2 regions of the Pseudomonas sp. TH04 genome follow, and region 1 is predicted to be linked to the other one. Evidence: predicted binding sites of a transcription regulator. Region 1 holds the regulator's gene; the other holds the start of a gene.
What was found. The regulator FliA, encoded in region 1, starts transcription of late flagellar genes. The targets are predictions, from matches to a motif close to CTAAAGTTTNNNNNNNNNNNGCCGNTAA.
Positions count from the first base shown of each region.

Region 2: a site for FliA is predicted at 1,846-1,873, ahead of flgM (flagellar biosynthesis anti-sigma factor FlgM). Genes of this name have one in related genera too.

Region 1 is NZ_JAEKEA010000001.1:5,482,250-5,488,135, reverse strand. It holds gene JFT85_RS24720 (chemotaxis protein CheA) at 1-31, opposite strand, end outside; gene JFT85_RS24715 (protein phosphatase CheZ) at 43-831, opposite strand; gene JFT85_RS24710 (chemotaxis response regulator CheY) at 850-1,224, opposite strand; gene fliA (RNA polymerase sigma factor FliA) at 1,396-2,136, opposite strand; gene fleN (flagellar synthesis regulator FleN) at 2,133-2,966, opposite strand; gene flhF (flagellar biosynthesis protein FlhF) at 3,074-4,390, opposite strand; gene flhA (flagellar biosynthesis protein FlhA) at 4,402-5,886, opposite strand, start outside.
Region 2 is NZ_JAEKEA010000001.1:5,067,483-5,073,368, reverse strand. It holds gene JFT85_RS22880 (chemotaxis protein CheV) at 1-921, opposite strand, end outside; gene flgA (flagellar basal body P-ring formation chaperone FlgA) at 1,004-1,768, shown strand; gene flgM (flagellar biosynthesis anti-sigma factor FlgM) at 1,911-2,234, shown strand; gene JFT85_RS22865 (flagella synthesis protein FlgN) at 2,283-2,753, shown strand; gene JFT85_RS22860 (flagellar brake protein) at 2,850-3,599, shown strand; gene JFT85_RS22855 (MFS transporter) at 3,661-5,052, opposite strand; gene JFT85_RS22850 (hypothetical protein) at 5,719-5,886, shown strand, end outside.

The DNA of each region.
Region 1 (5,886 bases):
GAAGGATTTCTTCATCGGCGCCGAAGCTCATGTGGGTGCTCCTTAGAAGCCTAAACTGGATAACAGGTCATCTACGTCATCCTGACCTGACATAACGTCTTCACGTTTATCGGCATGAATCTGCGGACCTTCACCCTTGGCGAGATGTTTTTGTGGATCTTTTTCCGAGAGGATCGCTTCGCGGTCATGTTCGATGCCGGCAAAACGATCAACTTGGCCAGCCATGAGCACCAATTTGAGCAAGTTGCTTTCCACTTCGGTGACCAATTGGGTCACGCGCTTGATCACCTGACCGGTGAGGTCCTGGTAATCCTGGGCCAGCAGAATGTCATTGAGGTTGCTGGCAACCGTGCGGTTTTCCTCGTCGCTGCGCGACAGAAAAGCGTCGACGCGCCGCGCCAACTCACGAAACTCCTCAGCCCCCACTTCCCGACGCATGAAACGGCCCCAGTCAACGCTGAGGGCCTGCGCTTCGGTCGCCATGCCATTGACCAGGGGCGTGGCGTTTTCCACCAGGTCCATGGTGCGGTTGGCCGCCGCCTCAGTCAGCCTGACCACATAGGACAGGCGTTCGGTGGCATCGGTGATTTGCGAGATTTCTTCGGCCTGGGGCATGTGCGGGTCAATCTGAAAATTGACGATTGCACTGTGCAGCTCGCGTGTGAGCTTGCCCACTTCCTGGTACAGGCCGCGGTCACGGGTCTGGTTAAGCTCATGGATCAACTGCACCGCGTCGCCGAACTGGCCTCTTTCAAGGCTTTCGACCAACTGGTGAGCATGCTTTTTCAGGGTCGACTCAAAGTCAGCCTGCGATGATTCTTTATGCTCCATAGCTCCCCCGTGGTGGCATCAGCCGTGGATGCGTTCGAAGATTTTTTCGATCTTCTCTTTCAAGGCCAACGCAGTGAATGGCTTAACCACGTAACCGTTAACCCCGGCTTGGGCGGCTTCGATGATCTGTTCACGCTTGGCTTCGGCGGTCACCATCAGCACAGGCAGGCTGCGCAGTTTTTCATCGGCGCGCACGTGACGCAGCAAGTCGATGCCGGTCATGCCCGGCATGTTCCAGTCGGTTACCAGAAAGTCGATGCTCCCGCTGTTGAGGATCGGAATCGCCGTCAGGCCGTCATCCGCCTCGACCGTGTTGGTGAACCCAAGGTCACGCAACAGGTTTTTTATGATCCGCCGCATCGTTGAGAAGTCATCAACGATGAGGATTTTCATGTTCTTGTCCAATTCGACCTCCAAGCAGTCTTAAACGCGCCCAGCACCTGGACGCGCCATTTCAATCAACAGGCGTTACACAAAAAGGACTGCCAGGGGTACCACGGAACGAACCCGCGAAAGGCTCTTCACCCTTCGCCTAATTGCGCTGCAGTATCCCCACACTGCCTGTCAGCGCGCGCGCCACTCTCCCAATCGCCCCCGCAAGCGGGCTGCGCACTGGCTATGCAGCTGGCTGACACGCGATTCGCTGACCCCCAGGACCTCACCGATTTCCTTGAGGTTCAGCTCTTCGTCGTAGTACAGCGCCAACACCAGTCGCTCACGCTCAGGCAAATTGGCAATCGCTTCCGCCAACGCACCCTGGAAACGTTCATCTTCCAGGTCGCGCGACGGTTCGAGATGTGCACTCGCGCCGTCCTCGTGCAGCCCTTCGTGTTCGCCGTCCTGCAACAGGTCGTCGAAACTGAACAGGCGGCTGCCCAAGGTATCGTTCAAAATCCCGTAGTAATCGTCGAGACTCAATTGGAGTTCGGCCGCAACTTCATGATCTTTAGCGTCACGACCGGTTTTTGCTTCAATTGCACGAATTGCGTCACTGACCATTCGCGTGTTGCGGTGTACCGAACGCGGCGCCCAATCCCCTTTACGCACTTCATCGAGCATCGCACCACGGATACGGATACCCGCGTACGTCTCGAAACTCGCACCTTTGCTCGCGTCGTATTTGGTCGACACTTCGAGCAGGCCGATCATACCGGCCTGGATAAGGTCTTCAACCTGCACACTGGCAGGCAGGCGCGCCAGCAAGTGATAGGCAATGCGCTTGACCAGGGGCGCATAGCGCTCGATCAATTCGCCCTGGCTGTCACGCGCCGAGTTTTTGTAAAGGTTATAGCCGCTGGCTGTCATAGCACCGGTCCTGCGCTCGTCTGATGCACCAATCGCTCGACGAAAAACTCCAGATGCCCACGCGGGTTGGCGGGCAACGGCCAAGTATCGACCTTCTGGGCAATTGCCTTGAACGCCAATGCGCACTTCGAACGAGGGAATGCTTCATAGACTGCACGCTGCTTTTGCACAGCCTTGCGCACACACTCGTCATAGGGAACTGCGCCGACGTATTGTAAGGCGACATCGAGGAAACGATCCGTGACCTTGGTCAACTTGGCGAACAGGTTTCGCCCTTCCTGCGGGCTTTGGGCCATGTTGGCCAGCACCCGGAAGCGGTTCATGCCGTAGTCACGATTGAGCAGTTTGATCAGGGCGTAGGCGTCGGTGATGGAGGTGGGCTCATCGCAGACCACCAGCAGCACTTCCTGGGCGGCGCGCACGAAGCTGACCACGGACTCGCCGATCCCGGCGGCGGTGTCGATCACCAGCACGTCGAGGTTGTCGCCGATGTCACTGAACGCCTGGATCAAGCCGGCGTGCTGCGCCGGGCTCAGATGCACCATGCTCTGGGTGCCCGAGGCCGCCGGCACGATGCGAATGCCACCGGGGCCTTGCAGCAGCACATCGCGCAGCTCGCAGCGGCCCTCGATCACATCGGCAAGGGTGTGTTTGGGTGTCAGCCCCAGCAGAACGTCGACGTTCGCCAGCCCCAGGTCAGCATCCAGCAGCATGACGCGACGGCCAAGCTCTGCCAGGGCCAGGGACAAATTCACTGACACGTTAGTTTTTCCGACGCCACCTTTGCCGCCGGTCACCGCGATCACCTGTACGGGATGCATGCTGCCCATTTTATTTCTTTACCTTGTCTTGCTTAGACGCAGGCTACATGGCTTGGCCGCGTGAATCGCTTGCAGACCATCGATGTAGATACTTTTCACGGTGTTCATCCTGCCCTTCAACCCACCCGTTTTGCGGGGTTGTGGTAAAGGTCGGCGAACATGTCGGCCATCGCTTCCTCGCTAGGCTCTTCTTGCATTTGCACGCTGACAGCACGGCTGACCAACTGATGACGGCGCGGCAGATGTAAATCATCCGGGATCCGCGGCCCGTCGGTCAGGTAGGCAACCGGTAATTCATGACTGATAGCCAGGCTCAACACTTCACCCAGGCTCGCAGTTTCGTCGAGCTTGGTCAGAATGCAACCCGCCAGGCCGCAACGTTTGTAGCTGTGGTAGGCAGCGGTAAGAACCTGTTTCTGGCTGGTGGTTGCAAGCACCAGGTAATTTTTTGACTTGATGCCACGTCCCGCCAGGCTTTCCAACTGCATGCGCAATGCCGGGTCACTGGCTTGCAGGCCAGCCGTGTCGATCAGCACCACGCGCTTGCGCAGCAACGGGTCGAGCGCATTGGCCAGGGACTGGCCTGCGTCGACGTGGGTCACCGACACGTTGAGGATACGGCCCAGGGTCTTAAGCTGTTCCTGAGCGCCAATACGGTAGCTGTCCATGCTCACCAGCGCGATATTCTGCGCGCCGTACTTGAGCACATAACGCGCGGCCAGCTTGGCCAGGGTGGTGGTCTTGCCCATGCCGGCCGGGCCGACCATGGCGATCACACCGCCCTCTTCCAGCGGTTCGATTTCCGGGGTGGCGATCATGCGTGCCAGGTGCGCCAGCAACATGCGCCAGGCCTGGCGAGGTTCTTCGACTTCAGCGGTCAGTGCCAACAGGTCGCGGGACAACGGGCCGGACAGGCCGATACGTTGCAGGCGACGCCACAGGTTGGCCTGGTGCGGTTTGCTGCCTTGCAGTTGGTTCCAGGCCAGCGAGCCCAGCTGCACTTCGAGCAGCTCACGCAGGCCATTGAGTTCAAAGCGCATCGAATCAAACACGCGCTGGTCAACTGCAGCAGCCGGGGCTGGCGCGGCAGGACGCGGCGGTTCTTTGAACGTCGGCTCAACCAGCGGTTCGGCGGCGGTCAGCGGCAGGCCGGCGAACAACTGGCGACTGTTGCTGGAGTCGCTGTCGCCACGCATGCTCAGCTCAGCCTGGGCCGAGACAATCCGCGAAGCGGTCTTGCGCAGCTCGTCCTCAAGTTCCATGTTCGGTACGCGCGGCGCCAGCGCCGAGGGGGTGTAATCCAGGGCAGCCGTCAGCTCGACGCCGCCGGCAATACGACGGTTTCCGATAATCGCGGCATCGGCGCCCAGCTCATCACGTACCAGTTTCATGGCCTGACGCATATCGGCGGCGAAAAAACGCTTAACTTGCATATCCCACTACCTCAGCCGTTGGGCCCTACTGTCGCGACAATAGTCACTTGCTTGTTGTCAGGAATTTCCTGATAAGCCAAAACGTGCAAATTCGGCACTGCCAGACGTCCAAACCGCGACAACATCGCTCGGACCGGGCCCGCCACCAGCAGAATCACCGGGTGACCCGCCATTTCCTGACGCTGTGCGGCTTCGATCAACGAACGCTGCAGTTTTTCAGCCATGCTTGGCTCCAGCAGAACGCCCTCTTCCTGGCCTTGTCCTGCCTTCTGAATACTATTGAGCAATATTTGTTCCAACCTTGGCTCCAAGGTGATAACAGGCAGCTCAGACTCAACCCCTACAATGCTTTGCACGATTGCACGGGACAACCCGACGCGCACCGCGGCCACCAAAGCGGCAGTATCTTGACTCTTGGCGGCATTGTTTGCGATGGCCTCGGCGATGCTGCGAATGTCGCGCACCGGCACCTGTTCGGCGAGCAATGCCTGCAACACCTTGAGCAACTGCGACAGCGACAGCACGCCGGGCACCAGCTCTTCGGCCAATTTTGGCGAGGCTTTGGCCAGCAAACCCATCAATTGCTGGACTTCCTCGTGGCCGATCAGCTCGTGGGAGTGCTTGTAGAGGATCTGGTTAAGGTGGGTAGCGACCACGGTGCTGGCGTCGACCACGGTGTAACCTAACGACTGCGCCTGGCTGCGCTGGCTGACTTCGATCCACACCGCTTCCAGGCCAAAAGCCGGATCTTTGGCGGTTATGCCGTTGAGCGTGCCGAAGACCTGGCCGGGGTTGATCGCCAGTTCGCGGTCGGGGTAAATCTCCGCTTCAGCGAGGATCACACCCATCAGCGTCAGGCGATAGGCGCTGGGCGCCAGGTCGAGGTTGTCGCGGATATGCACGGTGGGCATCAGGAAGCCCAGGTCCTGGGACAGCTTCTTGCGCACACCCTTGATCCGCGCGAGCAGTTGGCCACCCTGGTTACGGTCGACCAGCGGGATCAGGCGGTAGCCGACTTCCAGGCCGATCATGTCGATCGGGGTCACGTCATCCCAGCCAAGCTCCTTGGTTTCCTGGGCGCGGGCCGGCGACGGCAACAGCTCCTGCTGGCGCGCGATTTCCTGCTGGGCCTGGACCTTGACCTGGTTTTGCTTGCGCCAGAACAGGTAAGCGCCACCAGCGGCCATGGCCGCCATGCTCAGGAACGACACGTGCGGCATGCCAGGCACGATGCCCATGATCGCCATGATGCCCGCCGCCACGGCCAGCGCCTTGGGCGAAGCAAACATCTGCCGACTGATCTGCTTGCCCATGTCTTCGGAGCCCGAAGCACGGGTCACCATGATGGCTGCAGCTGTAGATAACAACAGTGATGGCAATTGCGCCACTAAACCGTCACCGATGGTCAGCAAGGCGTACACCTTGCCCGCATCGCCGAAGGTCATGCCGTGCTGGAAGATGCCCACCGCCATGCCGCCGATCAAGTTGATGAACAG
Region 2 (5,886 bases), 410 kb from region 1:
TGCTGCCTTGATCCGGTCGACAACCCGGGATGCCAGGTCATCAGGACGGAATTTGGCCAAAAAGTCATCGGCACCGACTTTCTTGACCATCGCCTGATTGAATACGCCCGACAACGAAGTATGCAGGATGATATGCAATTTTTGCATGCGTGGATCGTTACGTATCTCGGCCGTCAGGGTATAGCCGTCCATTTCTGGCATCTCGATGTCGGAAATCATCATCAAGAATTCTTCTTCCGGCTTCTTGCCTTCATCCACCAGCTTGCGCAGGTAATCCAGGGCCTGGCGACCATCGTTGAGCGCCACCACTTCAACACCGACGGTTTGCAGGCAGCGGCTCACCTGTTTGCGTGCCACCGAGGAGTCATCCACCGTGAGCACACGCAGGGAAATCGCCTTGTGCGCGGTCTCGGCGTCCACGACACCCACCGAAATCGATTCCGAGGTAGGGGCCACTTCGGCGAGGATCTTCTCCACGTCGATAATTTCCACCAACTGGTTATCGACCCGCGTCACCGCCGTGAGGTAGTGATCGCGCCCGGTGCCCTTGGGTGGCGGATGGATCTCCTCCCAGTTCATGTTGACGATGCGCTCCACCGAGCGCACCAGGAAACCCTGGGTCTTGGTGTTGTACTCGGTGATGATCACGAACGGGTTCTCGCGGTCCTGCAGACCGGCGGAACTCGTGGCCAGGGCCAAGTCAAGAATCGGTATGGTCGCGCCACGAATGTTGGCCACGCCGCAGACCACAGGGCTGGATTTGGGCATTATGGTGAGCTTGGGGCACTGCAACACTTCCCGCACTTTAAACACATTGATGCCGTACAGCTGTTTGCCATCCAGGCGGAAAAGCAACAACTCCAGGCGATTCTGCCCTACCAGCTGTGTGCGCTGGTTTACTGAATCCATTACTCCTGCCATGCCCAGACTCCTACGCTAAAACCTTTGGGGGTACGACGCGTACCCAACACTAAACGGCACGAGCTTTGCTATTTATTGATTTATGAACCTTATAACGACAGTTTCCCGACGCCTTCGCCTCCCACGGTATAGCAGATTGCTCTGCGTCTCGATGGCACTGCTCGCCTTGGGCTCGGGCGTCACGGCACGTGCAGATAACGTCACCTTGCCTGATCTCCTTATCGGCGTCACTCAAGGCTTTCTTGAGTTCACTGTAGAAGATTATCTGGCGACCACACAGACACCTGGGCGTTATGAAATCCAAGTCAACCCGTTAGACCCGCGCCTGCGCATGCCAATGTGCGACAAGGAATTGACGGCCTCACTGGAAAGCCCCGCCCAGCCCATCGGCCGCGTGACGGTAAAGGTGCGCTGCGAAGGTGCATCGCCCTGGACCGTGTTCGTGCCGGCACAGGTCAAACTGTTTCGCGATGTCGTGGTGGTCACTCGCCCGCTCAAACGCACGGGTATCATCGGTTTTGAAGACGTCGCCCTGCGCGAACGGGATATCAGCCTGATCAATCAGGGCTACCTCACCTCGCTGGATCAGGCGGTCGGGCAAAAACTGACCCGACCAATGGTGACCGATCAGGTCATCACATTGGTCCACCTGGAACAGGCTGAAGTGATTCGCAAGGGCGACCAGGTGGTGATTTCCGCCAGCAGTGGCGGGCTGACCGTCAAGATGCCGGGCGAGGCGCTGTCCAACGGCGGCATGAGCGAACAGATTCGAGTCAAGAACCTCAATTCCAACCGTGTCATCAAGGCGCAGGTGACTGCACCAGGCCAAGTTGAGGTGGCGTTATAGATCACTGGTATCAAACGCCAGCTTTTCCTACACTGTGCGTTGGATGTCGGCCTGTGCAGGTTTATTGTCAATCGAACCTAAAGTTTGTTCGGGTATGGCCGAAAACATGGCAAGCGTCCAAATACCCAGAGGTTTTTTTATCATGGTCATTGATTTCAGTCGTTTGAATAACACCCCGGCTTTGCCCGGCAATACGCGCACCAGTGGTGCCAAGGACAGCGTAGAGGCCAAAGCCCAGCCCCTGCCCGCCAAGGCAGAACAGGCCGGCGCCAGCCAGAGTGGGGAATCGGTACACCTGAGCAATGAGGCTCAACAGTTGCAGAAGGTCACTGACTCGCTGCGCGATCAACCCGTTGTCAATAAAGCCCGCGTGGCCGAATTGAAGCAGGCGGTCGCCGATGGCAGCTATAAAGTCGACAGCAACCGTGTAGCCAGCAAGCTGCTTAACTTCGAAGCCGAGCGCTAGGCAAAGGCCTGCGCAGGGCTTTTGGACGCTTAAACCCCAAGGCCAGCCATGCACCACGACGAACATTTGCTCCAACTGATCATTGATGATCTGGCGCCGACGCAACAGTTGCTCGAGCTGCTCAAAGAAGAATCCCTGGCCCTGTACGGCCGGGACATGCGCTTGCTGGAAGAAATTCTGGCGCGCAAGCAGTCGCTGATCGTGCTGCTGGAGCAGCATGGCAAGAAGCGCAGCGAAATTCTCATCAGCCTTGGCCTGCCGGCTGATCACGACGGCCTCGCACAACTGGCCAGCCATTCTTCGGTTGGCGATCAGTTGCTGGCGCAGAGCACCGCACTCAATCAGTTACTCGCCCAGTGCCAGGAAGCCAACCTGCTCAATGGCCAGTCGATCCAGCTTCAGCAAGCTACGACCGCCAACCAGCTGCGTATACTTCACGGTGGAGAACCTCCGGCGCTTTATAACGCCCAAGGTTCCACCTCACGTCTGGTCAAGCCAAGCACCCGCAGCCAAGCCTGACGCCGGTTTACAGCGCGCCCTATCCAAGGCGCGCAACATGCTGGCAAAATGCCGGTTCTTGCGTGTAGTCGTATTTTGTCTGGAGATGGAAGAACCGTGTTCAACGCCCTTAATGCGGAAGATGCTCCGCAGCCACCCAAGGTGCTCACCACGCCTCTGGAAATCGCCAGCACATTACGGATGCTGCAAGAGAGTCATGATCCGCTGATCATCACCTTCCACGAACGCAGTCAGCGCTTCCAGAGCTACCTGGTGGCCGTTGACCGGGACAGCAAGACACTGGCGCTGGACGAAATGATCCCCCGTGACGGTGAACGTTATCTCGAGAATGGTGAGCCGTTCCGTATCGAAGGCTTCCATGAAGGTGTGCGCGTCGCTTGGGAAAGCAACGGCACGCTGACCATCAGCGAAAAAGACGGCCATCGCATCTACACCGGCAGCATGCCTGCCGAGGTGGTCTACCATCAGCGCCGCAATGCCTTCCGGGCCGCGTTGAAGCTGGCGCAACTGGTCAACATCGAACTGGGTGGCGAAAAACTCAAGGCGCCCATCAGCGGCAAGTTGCTGGATATATCCGCCACTGGCTGCAAGTTGCGCTTTGAAGGGGATATTTCCGAACGCCTGCAGCTGGGTCAGGTCTATGACCGCTTTATCGCCGCCCTGCCCTTCGGCAGCATGACCACTTCCGTCGAACTGCGTTACCTGCACTTCGAAGACAAGATCAACACCACCTTCGCCGGCGTGCGCTTCCACAACATGAGCGGGCTGGTGCAGCGCCAGGTGGAACGTTTTGTGTACCAGCTACAGCGCGAAGCGCGGCGGTTCGACAAGGACGACGATTTTTAAGCCTTAACGATCGCGGCAAAAAAAACGGGCAGATCCTGATGGGATCTGCCCGTTTTTGCTATCAGGGGCGCGCCCTGCTCAGATCGTGAGGATGGTCGTCTGGGCCCAGCGGCTCCGGCGGCCCTTCGAACGCCGGTTCATCGGCTGGCGACTGCGGATCCGCTTCAGGCTCCGGTTCCGGGTCAGGCACCACGGTCTGCATCTGCTCCTGCACCACCGCCTCGTCCACGCGAGGGTCCAGGCACGCGACCAGCGGCGAGCTGGACATGCTGTCGGGCATCGCCACGTGGTGCAGTGGCGCATCATCCACCTGATGCAGGTTGGTCACCGCTTTCGGCCGGATACGCCAGACCAGAATCAACGCACACAGACTGAAAAACGCATACAGCATGTGGCTGCCGAACAGCTTCATGACCACACCGGCCAAGAGTGGCCCGACACTCGCACCAACCCCGTAAGTCACCAGCAACATGGCCGTCAGCGACACTCGGCGATCACCCTCAACATGGTCGTTGGAAAACGCTACCGCCAGCGGGTACAGGCAGAATTGCACCAGCGAACACAAGAACCCAGCCACGAACAGCACTTCCAAAGGCACGTGGGTCATCACCGCCAACGGCAACGCCGCCACCGCCAGACACAAGGCAAAGCAGCGAATCAACAAGGCCCGGTCATATCGGTCCGACAACCAGCCCAACGGCCATTGCACCAGCAGACCGGCGAAAATGCAGCTACCCATAAACAGACCGACCTGCTCAGTGGTCAGCCCCTGCTGTGAGGCGTAGAGCGGCGCCAAACCGTAGAACGAACCCACGATCAACCCCGCGCCCAAAACCGTACTGAGCGACTGTGGCACCCGCTTGATAAAGAAGCGCGGCTCCATCGGGGCGGGATGCAGGGGCGCTGGGTGAATCCGTCGCGTCATGGCCACGGGCACCAGGCACAACGCAAAGCACAAAGCGACCAGCATCAGCAATTCAAGACCGAGCTCGGGGTGCATCACCAGGATCAACTGACCCAACACCAACCCCAGGTAGGACGCGATCATATAGCCGCTGAACACCACGCCTCGCTGCTTGGCATCCGCCTGCTCGTTGAGCCAGCTTTCGATGACCATGTATTGGCACATCATGCCCAGACCCACAATCATCCGCAGCACGATCCAGGCCGGCAGCCAGTTGATCAGGCCATGCCCGAGCACCGCCGCACCGACAATCCCGGCGCAGGTGGCATATGCACGAATGTGCCCGACCCGGGCGATCAGGCGGTGACCGATCTTGCCACCCAGCACCAGGCCAAAGTAGTTGGCTGCCATAAGCGCACCCACCCATAAGCTGTCGACATGGTCGGCCGCCAGGCGCAAGGCGAGGTAAGTACTGAGCAGGCCGGACCCGATCAACATCATCAAGGAGGCGAAATAAAGGGCTCGAAAAGATTTCCAGATTTGGCGCATCGGCGTTCCGAGCGGCTCCTTGCAGTGAGGGACAGGGCTATCGGAATGATAGTCCGGTGTTACCAGGCCCGGACAGGCGATAAAGGCTGTTTTCCGGGAATATTTTGCTTAATAGCTCAGACGCTGCCTGGCCGGTTGCAAGGTACAAAGGTTGCGATAAATAACCACGCACCTGCTGTGAACGCTGATCACCGGCAAGGTTCGACCGGTGTTCGTCAAGCACGCACAAAAAAGCCCCGCCAGAGCAATCTGCGCGGGACTTTTTAGAGGAGCCACGAATCTGGCGCCCCACGGCCGGTTCGATTCCTTGTCTTGGTCACCCCTTTATAGCCAACGAGTCTAGTCACCAAGGCGCGCATTCGTGAAAGACGGCTAGCCTCGTAATCGAGTAGCGATGGCAGGGATATCGCTACTCGTTCTGCTAGCAATGACTAAAGGAAATACCTCCCATGGACGGCTCCGCGATCACAACGTTTCAGATTATGAGCGTTGTCCTGCGTTTTGCTTGGCGACCATGAGAAAACGGCTCAGAACCAACCCCGCGTGATGCGCCGGGCGGGTGCTGGTTCGTGCACCTACAGCAATGCTCATGCTGTCGTCATTTCGTCTTGGAAGAGGCGAGATATGACGATTAAGAAACACCCAAACTTATGAAAGGAAAATAGCGTGCCTTATCTCGTCGAGTTTCATAACAGAGCAGGTTTCGCCTCAAGCTTCAGGGTCGAATGGGACGGCGGCGAATGCCCTCCCGATAGAACCGAGATGACCACCGCCGGTGGCGTTGCGAAGGTCAACCTTCGTGAGCAAAATGTTCCCGAGGGCGCCTCCTGCTGG